3 linked regions of the Corallococcus caeni genome follow. Each later gene encodes a partner of the first gene's protein in a complex. Links are inferred from orthologs where the notes say so. Each region holds a gene or a part of one and is shown on either strand. Other genes may lie near its edges. The genes, in order: dnaN, holB and dinB.

Region 1 (4,815 bases):
CGCCTGGTAGACCCAGCCGCCGCGTGACTCCGAGCCCTTGAACACGGCGGTGCCCACCATCCACCCCACCAGGATGGCGATGAGGCCGATGTTATAGCCCGTCAGGCCCACCACCCAATACACGAGCGCCCCCGCGATGGCCGCGCCAAAGCCAAACACCGACGCCATCACGAAGCGCTTCGACTTCGAGCCGCCCGTCATCGCCGACTCCACCTGCTCGCGGCACTCGGGACACAGCAGGCGCTGGTTCGCCTCGAAGTAGACGCTCCGGATGGCGCGCTGGCAGAAGGAGCACTTCGTCGCCGAGGGGGCTTCGGTGAACTCGGCGCGGTCGAACTGCAGCGATGCCTCTTCGGAGGCAGGCGGAGGAACAGGCTGGGTCATGGGCGGGGTGACAACCGGAAAAGGAGACGGCCCTGTCAACCTAACAGAAGCCTTCCAATCACCCCAAACCGGCGTCTGTCTTCAGCCACCCTGCCGCAGCGCCGCGTGACGCGCCGCCTGCACCAGCGCGACCAGGTCCCCGTTGCGCGCCACGTCTCCGCTCGCGGGCTTCGCGTGCTCCGGTGAGAACAGCCGCGCGGGCGTGCGCGCCTGGCCTCTCAGCATCACGAAGAGGCGCAGGGCGTCCCGCAGGGCCTCCGCCTCCGGCCCCTCCTCCGTGCGCGCTCGCTGCGCGGCCTGCTCCAGCCGCGCCCACGCGACCTCTTCACTCCACGCGCCCCGGGGCCGCTCGCGCGACAGGGCCGCCAGCGCCGCCGCTGTCTCCACCAGCCCCGCGCGCCCTTCCGTGAAGACGCTCCGCGCGGACAGCCGCAGCGCCGGGTCCTCCGACAGCGCGGCCCGCCAGGACAACAGCGCGGGCAGCTCCAGCTCGCGCGGAACCACCGGCGCCAGCTCCGCCTCCAGCACCGCTCGCACGCGAACCCTCGCCACGTCGTGCCAGAAGGCCGCGTGCAACAGCAGCTCCGGCCCGCTGCGCGCCACCCGCGTCGGCGCACGGCGCATGCGCCGCTGGAGGAAGTCCTTCACCCTCCCCCGGCTGTCGTAGCGCTCCAGCCGCTCCCACAGCGCCACCAGCGCGGCGGCCCCCAGCGGCAGCGCCCGCGCCAGCTCCCGCGCCTCGTCGTCGGAGAACGCCGGCGCCCCTTCCGTCACCGGGCGCTTGAACACGCGCTCGAACACCTCGCCCGCGGCGCACGCGGCGCGCAGCTCCGGCAGGTTGCGCGGCAACAGCTCCACCGCCTGGGCCCAGACACGCCCGCCCAGGAACGGCGCCGCGTCCAGCACCTCCGTCTCCAGGCGCAACAGCCGCGCCCCCAGCGTCGCGGGCACGTCCGCCGCTTCGTCATCCGACGCCGAGGCCAGCCGCCGCTCCGCCGCGCGCTCCACCGCCTCGCGCAGGCGCTCCACCTCGTGCATCAGCCGGACGGGCGCCGCGTCTCGCGGCCAGCCCTCCGCCTCCACGCGGCGTCGCAGCGCGGCCAGCGTCGCGTCCACCTCCGGCTGGGCCGCGGCCACCTCCCGCAGCAGCTCGAAGTGGTTGCGCGTCCGGTCCTTCCAGAAGAAGGACTCCAGCACGCCCTTGAGCGTGCGGTAGCGCAGGCGCGTGGCCTCCAGGAGGTCCGCTCGGTCCTCCAGCCGCGCTTTCAGATCATCCGGACGGGTGGCCACGCCCCCATCATAAGGAGCCGCCGCGCCGGGCGCAGGCCTCCCCTTGGCGCGGAGCGTCAGGCTTGGAACGCTGCCCCCCTCCCGACGTGGGAAGGTGGACGCCAGCCCGGCTCAGACGCGCATGGGCATGACCACGGCGGTGAAGCTGCGGTCGCCGGGGCCGTGCAGCACGCCCGGGCTGTGCTCGTCGCCCAGCTCGAAGCTGACCTCGTCCGTGTCCGTCACGCCCAGCACGTCCATCAGGTAGCGGGCGTTGAAGCCGATGGTGATGTCGTTGCCCTTGTAGTCCACGTCCAGCGCGTCGCGCGCTTCACCCAGGTCCGGGTTGCTGGCGGTGATGAGCAGCTTGCCCTTCTCCAGCCCGATGCGGATGGCGTTGCTCTTGTCCGCGGACAGCAGCGCGATGCGCTTGAGGCCCTCCAGCAGGCGCACCTTCGGGACGAGGACGACCTTCTCGCCCTCCTTGGGGATGACGCGCTGGTACTCCGGGAACTGCCCGTCGATGAGGCGCATCACCATGGTGAGGCCCGGCTTCTTGAACAGCGCCGAGTTCTCCGCGAACCCCAGGTGGCACTCCGCGTCCGGGGCTTCGTCCAGGAGGCGCTTCAACTCCATCAGGCCCTTGCGCGGGATGATGACGCCGCTCTTGAGCTTGAAGTCGCCGGACATCTCCCGCTCGATGAGCGACAGCCGGTGGCCGTCCGTGGCCACCATGCGGACCTTGCCGCTGGACTGGGGCTCGAAGAAGACGCCGTTGAGGATGTAGCGCGTCTCGTCGCTGGAGATGGCGAACTGGGTCTTCTTGATCATCTCAAGAAGGACGTTGCCGGAGATCTGCACCAGCGGCGCGCTCTCCTCCTTGGGCAGCTTCGGGTACTCCTCGGCGGCCATGCCGACGATCTTGAAGTGCGCGGAGCCGGAGGAGATGTCGACGTAGTTGTTCGCCAGCTTCTTGAGCGTGACCTCCGCGTCCGGGAGGTTCTGCACGATGTCGAAGACGTACTTCGCGCTCAGCGTGACGGCGCCCGGCTTGGCCACGTCCGCGGCGTGCTCGGACACGATGCCGATGTCCAGGTCGAAGGCCGTGACCGTGATGCTGCCCTTGTTCGCCGTGAGCAGCACGTTGGCGAGGATGGGCATCGTCGTCTTGCGCTCCACGATGCCCTGGGCGCGGTAGAGGGCCTTCTTCAGCTCGTCGGCGGCGATGCGGAATTCCATCGTGGGCGTCCTTACAGGTCACGGCCCCGGAGGCCGATCTCTTGGGGCGCGGGTGTACAACGAACAGGCACCGTCTTGGCACCCCTTTCTCGACGGGCTCCGGCCCATGTAGGACATGGAGCAAAATCGCCCCTGGCACCCTGGCCGGCGAGCGCGCGGCCGGGCAGAGTGGACCCGGTCGTGTCCCTCCCGCGTTGAAGGAGGACACCCCGTCCTCCTTCCGGAGTCGCCATGAACGCCCGCTCCCTGATCCTGTCCGCCGTGCTCGTGCTCGGCCCGGTGGCGTGCAGCACGCCGTCCTCTCCCCCCGCGCAGCCGTCCGGTGACGTGTCCGGCGCGGCGGCCCCCACCGACCTGAAGCGGACGGAGGTGGACGCCCCCGCGGGCGCCGCCAACGAACCCGGCACGGCCGCCCCCACCCCCTCACCCGGAGACGCCACCATGACCACCAGCACCGTCTACATCGTCAAGGACAACGGGAAGCGCTGCTTCGCGCCGCCCTGCGACCACTACGACCTTTTCAGCGCGGACGCGCCGGACAAGAAGCTCCAGTCCCTCCACGAAATCGACCTGAGCGCCGTCACTGGCGGGGACGACGCGAAGATGGGCGAGCTCCTGCAGCGCGCCGCCAAGGGCGGCCCCGGCCTCAAGCTGGAGGGCTCGCTGGACAAGCGGCTCAAGGCCGGCCCCGCGGGCGACGCCATCGTCCTGCGCGCCACCCGCGTCGTCGGTTGAGCTGCTTGCGCGCCGGGACCGACTCCTGAGCCGGTCCCGGCTGTCGCTCAGAGCCGCACGCCCACCTGGAAGCCGGGCCAGCGCTGCATGCGCGTGTCCGCGTCGATGGCGTGCGAGCGCACCGGCAGCGTGGTCAGCTTCGCGAACTCCGGCTCGCCCCACGTGAAGGCCACGTTGTAGGTGGGGCCGGCGAACACGGCCAGCCTCGGCATCACCTGGAAGCCCAGCATGAGCCGCGCCTGCGTGAGCAGGGTGTTGGACCCGCCGGAGAACGGATCGCGCGTGGACAGCACCTGGCTGCCCGCGACGTCCACGTCCGCCCAGAAGCGCGAGCCCAGCGGGATGTGCCCGCCCAGGCCCAGGCCCAGGCTGAAGCGCTGGACGCGGTCGTCCGGTCCAATCCCCGCGAGCAGCGTCGTGTAGAAGTGCCTGCCGCCGAACTTCAGCGCCAGGTTGGTGAGCTGCACGTCGCTGCCGAACACCTCCAGGTGCAGCTGGCCCTTCTTCTCGTAGGAGACCAGGCCCACCGGCGCGCCGTGCACCTCGTCGGAGACGTTCACGAGCCCCAGCTGCATGCCGTGCACCGTGTCCGCGACGTTGATGAGCCCCAGCTGCATGCCGGACACGTCACCGCCCACGTTGATCAACCCCAGCTGCATGCCGGTGAGGGACGGGGCGCGGTTGAGCAGCACCGACCCCTGGATGCCCCGCGCGGCCGTCGCCACGGAGTTGATGCCCAGCGTGAACTGCACGCCCTTCATGGTGCCGTTCGCGTGATTGACACCCAGTGACAGCTGCACTCCGGTGGCGTCCGCCGTGGTGACGTTGGCGCCCAGCGCCGCCTGCACGCCGCCCAGCGCGCCGCGCGCCACGTTCGCGCCCAGGGCCAGCTGCCCCACGCCGTCCACGTCCCCGTTGGCCACGTTGAGCCCCAGCGTCCCCTGGGCGCCCCGCACCGCGCCGCCCGCCACGTTGGTGACGAGCGACAGCTGCGCGCCAGCCACGTCCGCGCCGGACGTGTTGAAGCCCAGCGCCATGGCCAGGCCGGACACCTCCGCGTCGTACACGTTGCCCGCCAGGCCCAGCGCCAGCCCGCCGCCCAGCGCGGTGCCGCCGTTGACGACGCCCAGCGCGAAGCGGTTCTCCACCTGCGCCCGGCCCGCCCTCAGCGTGTTGGTGCTCATGCTC
Region 2 (4,915 bases), on another replicon or contig:
TACTCGATGATGATCCGCGTGGCGCCGTCCGGGTGCATGCCCACGACGAGCTCCGCCTCGCAGGGCTCTTCCAGCGTGAAGAGCCGCTGGGCGTACTTCACGGGCAGGTGCTTGTGGCGCAGGTCGAAGGTGGTGACGGTGCGCCCGCGCTGGGTGAGGGACTCGTTCAGCTTCCCCATGCCGCCGGCGATGTCATAGACGCGCAGGGCCTGGGGGAAGCGCGTGACGAGCAGGTCCGCGAAGAGGTCGAAGCGTCGCTTGTCCGCCATGGCGGCTCCTTCCACCCGGCCCCATCAGGCGCGGGTGCACACCGTCCACAACAGCCGTTCAATGACGAGCTTCCCGCTGGCGGAGGACTTCAGGGCCAGGTCCGCGTCCGCGCACGCCACCAGGGCGTTGAGCAGCTCGCGGCGCTCGTAGCGCGCGGCGGCCTGCATGCCGAACGCGAGCGCCCACGCGTTGGGCGTCTTGCGCTTGGTGGCCTTCAGCTCCTGCTCCAGCTTCGGGAGGATGCGCGCCTCCACGTCCCGGCCGGTGCGCGGCGGCTGCCCTCCGGCGTACTTCTCCAGCCAGGCGTGGTTCTCCAGCAGCGAGCGGACGATGGACGCCACCGCGCCCAGCAGCTGGAGCGCGTGCGTGCCCTGCCCCATCGCGTCCTCGGCGTAGGAGAGCGCGTCGCGCAGCTCGCGCTTCTGGAGCGCCTCCGTGAGCTCGAAGAACTCCTCCTCGCGCGCGTGGTGCACCAGCAACGCCACGTGCTGGGCCTCGATGGTGGGCCCCTCCGAGTAGACGGCCAGCTTCTCCAGCTCCGATTGGAGAAGCCGGATGTTGCCGCCGATGCGCTCCTTGAGCCCCTCCAGCGCGCCCGGCCCCAGCTTCTTCTTGAAGGGGACCAGGAACTCCTTCGCGATTTCGCTGAGGTCCAGGTCCTTGTGGCGCGCGGCCACCTTGCGCTCGAAGAGGCGGCCCTTGTCCTGCGCGAACTTGAGCAGCGGGCTGCGCGAGTCCACGTCCGTGGCCGCCAGCACCAGCGCGTGCCCCGGCGGCACGCCCTTCTGGAGCAGCTCCAGGAGCGCGGACGCGTCCCCTTCCGGGGCGCTGATGCGCTCGTCGCGGCAGAAGGCCGCCGCCTCCTGGAGGAAGGCGAGGTCCGCCTCCGCCAGGTCCACGTTCAGTTCGTCCTTCCACTGCTCCACGGTGGGCGCGCCGGGCACGCGGGGATCCAGCTGATCCACGCCCCAGCCCGCGCGGCCCGCGAGCGCCAGCAGCCGCCGGGCGCCCTCCTTGCGCTTGCCCGCCTTCCACGCGTCGCGCGCCTTGGCCAGCGCGTCGCCCTTGCCCTTCTTGGGCGCGAGGAACTCCGGGTCGCGCACCAGCACCACCTTGCGCCCGGGGAACAGCGGCATGGTGGCCAACTCCTGCGCCACCTCGCGCGGGGAGGCGGCGTCCAGCACCGCGAGGTTGAGCCCCATGGCGGCGTCCGGCACCAGCGTCTTCACCAGCTCGTCGGCGCCCTTGCGGACCAGGAACTCCTCGCCCCACAGGAGGTACAGCGGCCACACCTTGCCGCCCTTCACCTCCGCCAGCACCTCGTCCATGTCCGCGCTCATCGGCCCTCCACGCACAGTTCGATGAGCAGCCGCTCCAGCTGCAGCCGGGGCGCGCCGTTGCGCGAGCCGATGGCCGTGCGCGCGGACTCCAGCAGCGCGTGCCGCCGGTGCAGCGCGGCCTCCGACGTGCGCTGCGCCGCCGCCTCCGCCAGGGCCTTCAGGTCCCGGTTCGCCATCGCGTCCTCGGCCCCCGCCTTCGCGAGCGACACGTCCCGCGTCCACAGGATGAGCAGCTCCAGCGCCGTGTCCGCGTCCTCGCGCGAGCCGCCGTGGGCCTCCGCGAAGCGCAGGAGGGCCGGGATGTCGTCACCGCTCAGGGCTTCGAAGGCGGTGAGCACGTCCTTGCGCTCCTTCAGCGCGTCCACGTCCAGCGCGAGCGCGCGGCCCAGGCTGCCCCCGGACATCACCGCGGCCAGGGCGGCGGTGTCCGCGTCCAGCTTGCGCTCCTGTTGCACGTGCCGTGCGACCAGGTCCACCGGCAGCGGACCGAAGTACACCTTGCTGCACCGGCTGCGGATGGTGGGCAGTAGCCGGTCCATGGCGCTCGCCACCAGGATGAGGGTGGTCTCCGAGGGCGGCTCCTCCAGCGTCTTGAGGAACGCGTTCTGCGCCTGGACGTTCATCTGCTCCGCGCTGACCAGGATGGCCACCTTGCGCTTGGATTCCAGGCCGCGCAGCGCCAGGCGCTCCTGGAGCTGGCGTACCTGCTCCACGCGCAGCTCCCGGCTGGGCGTGCCGGTGAAGTCGGAGCGGCCCGCCAGTCCTCGCGACACGCGCTCGTCGTCCGGCATCACCCAGGTCACGTCCGGGTGCAGGCCCTTGGTGATGCGCACGCAGCTGGTGCACTTGCCGCAGCCCACCTCCGGGGCCTCCGGGCACGTGAGGGCCTGGGCCAGCCCCACCGCGGCCAGCTCCTTGCCCACACCTTCCGGTCCGGCGAACAGGTAGGCGTGATGCACCGAGCCAGACCGCAGGGCGGACTGGAGTGCGTCCGTCGCGCGGGGCTGTCCCTGCACCGAGGCAAGCGTCATGGGGGCGTGTATCTCCGCTCGGAGGGCACCCGTCAACCGCCACCTTGACCCGTGCGCGCGCGGCCGGTCTGATTCGTCGGACGTGCTGAACTTCCTCGAAGGCCACCTCCCCCTGCTGGCGGGCTCCGTCCTGACGGTGCTCCTGCTGAGCATCCAGCGCACCACCCGGGACCCGGACCTGCGCGACGACCTGCGCGGCGCGGTCCGGATGCTGCTCGCCTTCCTGGTGCTGCGGCTGGCCTCGCGCATCCTGCCGGAGGCCACGACGCCGGAGGGCCTGCGCAAGTTCGTGCACGTGGGCTGGATGCTCACGTTCGCCTACGGCGTCATCCGGGCCGGGGTGGCGTTCGCGCTGAAGCTGGTGCGGATGCGCTCGCCGGTGACGACGCCGAAAATCCTCCGCGACGTCATCGACTTCACGCTGTACGCGCTCGCCACCGTCCCCATCCTCCAGAGCCAGCTCAACCTGGACCTGGCGGGCCTGCTGGCCACGTCCGCGGTGCTGACGGTGGTCATCGGCCTCGCGCTCCAGGAGACGCTGGGCAACCTCTTCGCCGGCCTGTCGCTGCAACTGGACCGGCCCTTCGAGGTGGGCGACTTCATCCGCATTGGCGAGCACACCGGACGGGTGGTGCACATCGGGTGGCGCTCCATCCGCATCGCCAACTTCCGGCGCGAGGTCATCACCCTGCCCAACAGCATGGTGGGCAAGGAGCACGTGAAGAACTTCACCCAGCACCGCGAGCCCGTGGGCATCGAGATGCAGGTGGGGGTGTCGCTGGACGCGCCGCCCAACCAGGTGAAGCAGGCACTGCTGGACGTGGCGCGGGAGATTCCCCAGGTGCTGGTGCAGCCGCCGCCCCTGGCGCGCACGGTGGCCTTCACGGACTCCAACGCGCAGTACATGATCCGCGTCTTCCTCAACGACTTCGCGATGTCGGACACCGTGCGGGAGGAGCTGCACACGCGGCTGTGGTACCGGCTGCGCCGCGAGGGGCTGGAGCTGCCTCATGCCCAGCGCACGGTCACCCTGCGCCGGGAGACGGGGCACCGCCGCCGCGAGCTGGCCGACGACACGGTGCGGGAGCTCCTGCGCCAGGTGGACCTCTTCGCGCCGCTGGGCCCGGAGGAGCTGGAGCGCCTGCGGTGCGAGGTGGTGGTGCGCCGCTTCGGCCGCAACGAGCGCATCATCCAGGAGGGCGACGAGGGCGGGACGTTCTACGTCGTGGCCTCCGGCGAGGTCAGCGTGCGCGCCGGCACGCTCCAGTCCGAGATCACGCGGCTGGGGCCGGGCCACTACATCGGAGAGATGTCGCTGCTCACCGGAGAGCGCCGCGCCGCCACCGTCGTGGCGCTCGAGGACTCCGTGCTGCTGGAGCTGGACCGGCCCACCTTCGCGCGCCTGTTCTCCGACTACCCGGGCCTGGCCCGGCAGCTCTCCGCGCTCCTCGCCCAGCGCCGCACCCAGCTGCGCGCCGTGGCCCAGGCGTCCGGCGGCGGACCGGACCACTCGCCCGAAGCGGGCCGCATCCTCGGAAGGCTGCGGGCCCTCTTCGGCCTGACGCACGAGTAGCGGTTTTCCCCGGACCAGCGCCGGGGCAGTCACGACCCGCTGTCCTCAAGTCCCAGGCGGGTTGGAAGGCATGCATCCAACCGCGTCGCCAGGGGCTTTGACGCTCGGAGGCGGAAAGGTCTAAAGGTTCACACATGCAAGTCATTCGTGGCTTTCCCGCGCGATTAGGCGCCCTGCTCCTCCCGGGAGCACTGCTGATGGCCCTGCCCCCGAGCGCGGCGGCCACGGCCCAGGTAAAGCCAGACGCGGCCCTCGCGGGCCTGGAGCGGCTGTCGCACCGCCGCGTGTTCTTCGGCCACCAGTCGGTGGGCGGAAACATCCTGGACGGCGTGCGCGGCCTGCGGCCCTCGCCCGGTCCGACGGCGCCCGCCATCGTGGAGGTGAAGGACGCGAGCGCGACGATTCCCCAGGGCACGCTGGCGCACGCGTTCGTGGGCCAGAACGAGCAGCCGGAGACGAAGCTCGCGCACTTCGAGCGGCTGCTGGACGGCGGCATCGCGAAGCAGGTGGACGTGGCGCTGATGAAGTTCTGCTACATCGACTTCACCTCCAGCACGGACGCGAAGGCCCTCTTCGACAAGTATCGCGCCACGCTCGCGGGGCTGAAGTCGCGCCACCCGGGCGTCACCTTCGTGCACGTCACCACGCCGCTGACCACGGTTCAGCGCGGGGCGAAGGCGTGGTTCAACGAGCTGCGCGGG
Region 3 (4,943 bases), on another replicon or contig:
GTTCGACGACGATGACGACGGCGAGGACGCCGGCCCCGAGGTCAGCGACGAAATCCGGGCCGCCACCGAGGCCCTGAAGGCCGCGGAGGCGGAGGACGCGCAGGCCGCCGCCGAGGCGGGTGACGAAGCCGACGAGCCCGAGGCCGTCATCCTGGAGCCTGAGCCGGAGCCCGCCGCGAACGAGCCGGAGCTGCAGGCGCCCACCACCACGCGCACGGGCGAGCCGGCGGAGATCGACCCGGACGAGATGGATCCGGACGCGCTCAAGGTGGTGCTGCGGCTGCACCAGCACGGGCACCAGGCGTACCTGGTGGGTGGCTGCGTGCGCGACCTGCTCCTGGGCAAGAAGCCCAAGGACTTCGACGTGGCCACCAGCGCCCACCCGGGCGAGGTGCGTGCCATCTTCCGCAACTGCCGGCTCATCGGAAGGCGCTTCCGGCTGGCGCACGTCTACTTCAAGGGCGGGAAGATCGTGGAGGTGTCCACCTTCCGCGCGAACCCGACGGAGCTGGAGCCGGCGGCGGGCGCGCCGGGCTCGGCGGGCTCGGACGACGGGCAGTCCGGTGAGGACCTGCTCATCACCCACGACAACGTCTTCGGCACCGCGCAGCAGGACGCGCGCCGCCGCGACTTCACCATCAACGGCCTGTTCTACGACGCGGCCGAAGGCCGGGTCATCGACTACGTGCGCGGCCGGCGCGACCTGGATGAGCGCTTCATCCGGACGATTGGCGACCCGGAAATCCGCATGCGCGAGGACCCGGTGCGCATCCTGCGCGCGGTGCGCTTCGCGGCGAAGCTGGACCTGGACATCGAGTCGCGCACGTACGCGGCGATGGAGGGCGCGGTGGAGGACCTGCCGCGCTGCGCCCCCGCGCGCCTGCTGGAGGAGACGTTCCGGCTCATCCGCGGCGGCGTGTCCGCCCCGGCGCTGAAGCTGCTGGCGGCGCTGGACGCGCTGAAGATTCTCCTCCCGCCCGTGGACGCGTACCTGCGTGAGCACGGCAAGGAAGGGGAGAAGACCTTCTACGCCTTCGCGCAGGCGCTGGATAAGCGCGTGTCCGCGGGTGAGGTGCTGGACGACGCCATCCTGCTGGCGACGTTGCTGGTGCCCATCAGCCGCGCGCAGCCGCCGCCGGACGACTCGCAGGACGAGGGCCGCGCGTCGGTGTCGCGCGTCATCGAGGACCTGCTGGCCGGCTTCGTGGAGTCCGCCCGGCTGCCGCGCCGCATCGCCGAGCGCTGCCGCATGCTGCTGCTGATGCAGCGCACGCTGTCCGGGGAGCGCCGCCGCAAGACGGGCGCCTTCCGCCGCCACCCGCTCTTCAACGAGGCGCTGGCCGTCTTCACGATGACGGTGGAGGCCACGGGCGAGGGCCGCGAGGCGCTGGAGGCCTGGCAGGCCGGAGAGGTGCCGCCGCCGCGCGCCGGTGCGAATGGTGGAGGGGACGCGGAAGGCCCCCGCCGCAAGCGCCGTCGCCGCCGTCGCCGTCGTGGCAACGGGAGCGGAGAGGGCGGCGGTTCGGGCGCCTCCTCCGGTTCCGACGCCGGCGAGGGGTAGTGCCCCTGCGGGACTGCTGAAGCGAAAGGGCTGGAGCGCTCAGGTGCTCCGGCCCTTGTCGTGTCCGGGAGCCCGGTGACGCGCTACCGCTTCGGCTTGTCCACCGGCTTCTCGGAGCGGTGCTGGTCGTCGTCCGACGCCTCCGCCCCCGCGATGTCCGCCATGGTGATGGCCTTGCTCCCGAAGCGGGCCGCGATGCGGTCCATCGCCTCGTTCAGCTTCGACGACTTCGGTGCCGCCGCCGGGAACAGGCCCAGCTGCGCCTCGTCGTCGTCCAGTTGCACGCTCACGCCCGTGAGCCGCAGGGCCTTGCCCTCGTGGGCGCGCTCCAAGAGCTCCAGCGCCGCGCGGTAGATGACCTGTCCGTCGTCCGTCGCCTCACGCAGCGTGGTGCGCCGGGTGATGAGCGTGAAGTCCGCGAACTTCAGCTTGAGCTGCACGACGCGCCCCTTCAGCGCCGCGCGCCGCAGCCGCCGGGCCACCCGCAGGGCCTGCGCGTGCACGTGCGGCTTGAGCACCTCCACGCCCGTCAGGTCCTCCTCGAACGTGTCCTCCGCGCCCACGCTCTTGGCCGCCCGGTCCGGCACCACGTCGCGCGCGTCGATGCCGTGCGACAGCTCCCACAGGTGCTTCGCGCTCGCCGCGCCAAAGCGCTCCTCCAGCCACGCCACGTCCCGCGTCGCCACATCACCAATCGTGGAGAGCCCCGCGCGCTTCATCGCCTCTTCCGTCTTGGGCCCCACGCCCCACAGCCGCGACACCGGCAGCCCCGCCAGGAAGGCTACCGTCTCCTCCGGCCGCACCTCGCGCTGGCCGTTGGGCTTCGCCAGGTCGGAGGCGATCTTCGCCACGAACTTCGCCGTGGCGATGCCCGCGGACGCCGGCAGGTTCAGCTCGTGGGCGATCTCCTTGCGGATCCGCTTCGCGATGTCCGCCGCCGCGCCGAACAGCCCCACCGACGCCGTGACGTCCAGGAAGGCCTCGTCCAGCGACAGGGGTTCAATCAGCGGCGTGTACCGCTCGAAGATGGCGAACACCTGCTCACTGGCCTCCGCGTACGCGGAGAAGCGCGGCTTCACCACGATGGCGTGCGGCGCCTGCTTCACCGCCCTGGCCATGGGCATCGCGCTCTTCACGCCGAAGGGGCGCACCTCGTAGGACGCGGCCACCACCACGCCGCGCTGTGCATGCCCGCCAACGATGACCGGCTTGCCCCGGAGGGACGGGTTGTCGCGCTGCTCGACGGACGCATAGAAGGCGTCCATGTCCACGTGGAGGATGGCTCGCATGGCGTGAGTCACTCTAGTGGCCCCCTCTGACAGTGCGACCCATGAAGACCCTCACCGAATACCTCTGGTTCGAGACGAAAGCCCGCCGGGAGCTGGTGCGCCTCACGGACACCGTGGCCGCCCTGGTGAAGAAGAGCGGCATCCAGGAGGGCATGGTGCTGGTGTCCGCCATGCACATCACCGCGGGCGTCTTCGTCAACGACGACGAGCCCGGCCTCCACGAGGACATCTGGGACTGGCTCCAGCACCTGGCGCCCTCCGGCCCCGACTACCGCCACCACCGCACCGGCGAGGACAACGGCGACGCGCACCTGAAGTCCATGCTCGTCCACCATCAGGTGCTGATCCCCGTCACCGCCGGCAAGCTGGACCTGGGCCCCTGGCAGCAGTGCTTCTACGCGGAGTTCGACGGCCAGCGCCGCAAGCGCGTCATCGTCAAGGTGATGGGGGACTAGCCGGCCACCGGCCACGACAGCCCGTGCCGCGAAAGCTCCGCCACCAGGTCCGGCGGCAGCGGGCTCTCCACCTTCACGGGCTCCTTCGTCACCGGGTGCGGCACGGTGAGCGAGCGGGCGTGCAGGAAGAACCGCCCCAATTCCGGCGCCTCGCGGCCGCCGTAGAGCGCGTCCCCCACGAGCGGCGCGCCCACGCCCGCCAGGTGCGCGCGCACCTGGTGCAGCACGCCGGTGAGGATGCGCACCTCCACGAGGCTGTAGTCCCCGGAGCGGGCCAGCACCTGGAAGTGGGACAGCGCCTCGCGCGCGTCCTCGGCGCCGTAGGGGGCGGGCTCCACGCGGTCCGGGTGGCGCGGGTGGTGGCGCAGCGGCACCTCCACCTCGCCCTCGTCCGCCAGCGGGCCCGTCACCAGGGCGAGGTAGCGCTTGTCCACCGTGCGGTTGCTGAAGGCCTCACGCACCGCGGTCCACGCCTCGCGCGTGCGGGCGACGGCGAGCACCCCGGACGTCTCCACGTCCAGCCGGTGGCACAGGCCGCCCTCGCGCGGGTCCTGGGACGCCTGCGCGACCTCCGGGTAGCGCGCCACCAGGGCGTTGGCCACGGTGCCCGTCTCCCCCGGCTGCAGCGGGTGCGAGGGCCGGCCGGCGGGCTTGTCCACGAAGAGCAGGGCGGCGTCCTCGTGCAGGACGACCAGCGGGAAGTCCGTGTCGGGCACGGCCTCGCGCACGGACTCCTCCACCGTCACGGCGACCTTCTGGCCTTCGGTGATGGTGAGCCCCTTCTTCGCGGGGCGGCCGTCCACGCGCACCTGGCCCTCCTCGAAGAGGCGCTTGAGGCGGGCGCGGGACAGGCCCAGGGCCTCGCCCACGAACAGGTCCACCCGCTGGCCCGCCTTGGCGGCGTCCACGGTGAGGGTGTGCGTCGTCGTCGTGGTCACTCGGAGAGGGCCTCGTACACTTCCTCGGCCGTCTGGAACCGGTCGTCCGGCTCCTTGCGGATGAGGCGATGGGCCACCCGCGCCAGCTGCGGGTCGCCATGCAGGTTGAGCGCGAGCAGCGGCGGGGGTTCCGTCTCCAGCACCTGACGCCACAGCTCGTGCGGCGTTTTCGCGTCGAACGGCGGACGCCCGCTCATCAGCTCGTACAGGATGACGCCCAGGCTGTACAGGTCCGAGCGCCCATCCAGCGGCTCCCCGAGAATCTGCTCCGGGGCCATGTACCGGTAGGTGCCCACGAGCTTGCCGTCCGCGGTGATGCCCGCGTCGTCCGCGAGGAACTTGGCCAGGCCGAAGTCCATCAGCCGCACCTGCCGGTCGTCGTCCACCATGATGTTGGACGGCTTCAGGTCGCGGTGCACCAGCCCGTGGCCATGGATGTACGCCAGCGCCTCGCACACCTGGAGCATGGCGTCCTTCAGCTTGCCCATGCGCTCCGGCCGGTTGAGGTCCGCCACCTTCGGCGTGCTCACGCGCGAGGGCGGCTGCGCACGAGGGGCCGCGCGGCGCGGGTCCACCCCCCGCATCCCGTCCGGGTCCGAGTCGTCCTCGGCGCCGTGGAAGCTGGCCAGGTCCTCGCTGGGCGCCTCCTCCGCGAACGCGTTCAGGTCGAAGGTGCCGTCGTCCACGGCGTCGTCCTCGT

The links.
Region 2: the proteins of dnaN (region 1) and holB are in contact, whole or in part, in a cryo-EM structure (PDB 8GIZ), measured with the Escherichia coli proteins. The link is inferred for Corallococcus caeni from one-to-one orthologs.
Region 3: the proteins of dnaN (region 1) and dinB are in contact, whole or in part, in a solved structure (PDB 1OK7), measured with the Escherichia coli proteins. The link is inferred for Corallococcus caeni from one-to-one orthologs.

What each region holds. Positions count from the first base shown.
Region 1 is NZ_BTTW01000002.1:151,398-156,212, reverse strand. The notes cover bases 840-3,644. They hold dnaN (DNA polymerase III subunit beta), read right to left. Parts: upstream 2,893-3,644; coding sequence 1,786-2,892; downstream 840-1,785. Other genes in these bases: AABA78_RS08645 (hypothetical protein), read left to right, coding at 3,124-3,627; AABA78_RS08655 (ATP-binding protein), read right to left, coding at 840-1,674. Outside these bases: AABA78_RS08660 (RING finger protein), read right to left, coding at 1-384; more of AABA78_RS08655, read right to left, coding at 466-839; AABA78_RS08640 (caspase family protein), read right to left, coding at 3,675-4,815. UniProt on the Escherichia coli protein: Confers DNA tethering and processivity to DNA polymerases and other proteins. Acts as a clamp, forming a ring around DNA (a reaction catalyzed by the clamp-loading complex) which diffuses in an ATP-independent manner freely and bidirectionally along dsDNA.
Region 2 is NZ_BTTW01000001.1:309,080-313,994, forward strand. Bases 625-3,529 are described here. They hold holB (DNA polymerase III subunit delta'), read right to left. Parts: upstream 2,642-3,529; coding sequence 1,607-2,641; downstream 625-1,606. Other genes in these bases: holA (DNA polymerase III subunit delta), read right to left, coding at 625-1,610; AABA78_RS01270 (cyclic nucleotide-binding domain-containing protein), read left to right, coding at 2,724-3,529. Outside these bases: AABA78_RS01255 (hypothetical protein), read right to left, coding at 1-269; more of holA, read right to left, coding at 294-624; more of AABA78_RS01270, read left to right, coding at 3,530-4,214; AABA78_RS01275 (SGNH/GDSL hydrolase family protein), read left to right, coding at 4,412-4,915. UniProt on the Escherichia coli protein: Part of the beta sliding clamp loading complex, which hydrolyzes ATP to load the beta clamp onto primed DNA to form the DNA replication pre-initiation complex.
Region 3 is NZ_BTTW01000001.1:641,419-646,361, reverse strand. The notes cover bases 748-3,680. They hold dinB (DNA polymerase IV), read right to left. Parts: upstream 2,851-3,680; coding sequence 1,645-2,850; downstream 748-1,644. Other genes in these bases: AABA78_RS02670 (RluA family pseudouridine synthase), read right to left, coding at 3,302-3,680; AABA78_RS02675 (secondary thiamine-phosphate synthase enzyme YjbQ), read left to right, coding at 2,892-3,305; pcnB (polynucleotide adenylyltransferase PcnB), read left to right, coding at 748-1,561. Outside these bases: more of pcnB, read left to right, coding at 1-747; more of AABA78_RS02670, read right to left, coding at 3,681-4,243; AABA78_RS02665 (serine/threonine-protein kinase), read right to left, coding at 4,240-4,943. UniProt on the Escherichia coli protein: Poorly processive, error-prone DNA polymerase involved in translesion repair and untargeted mutagenesis. Copies undamaged DNA at stalled replication forks, which arise in vivo from mismatched or misaligned primer ends.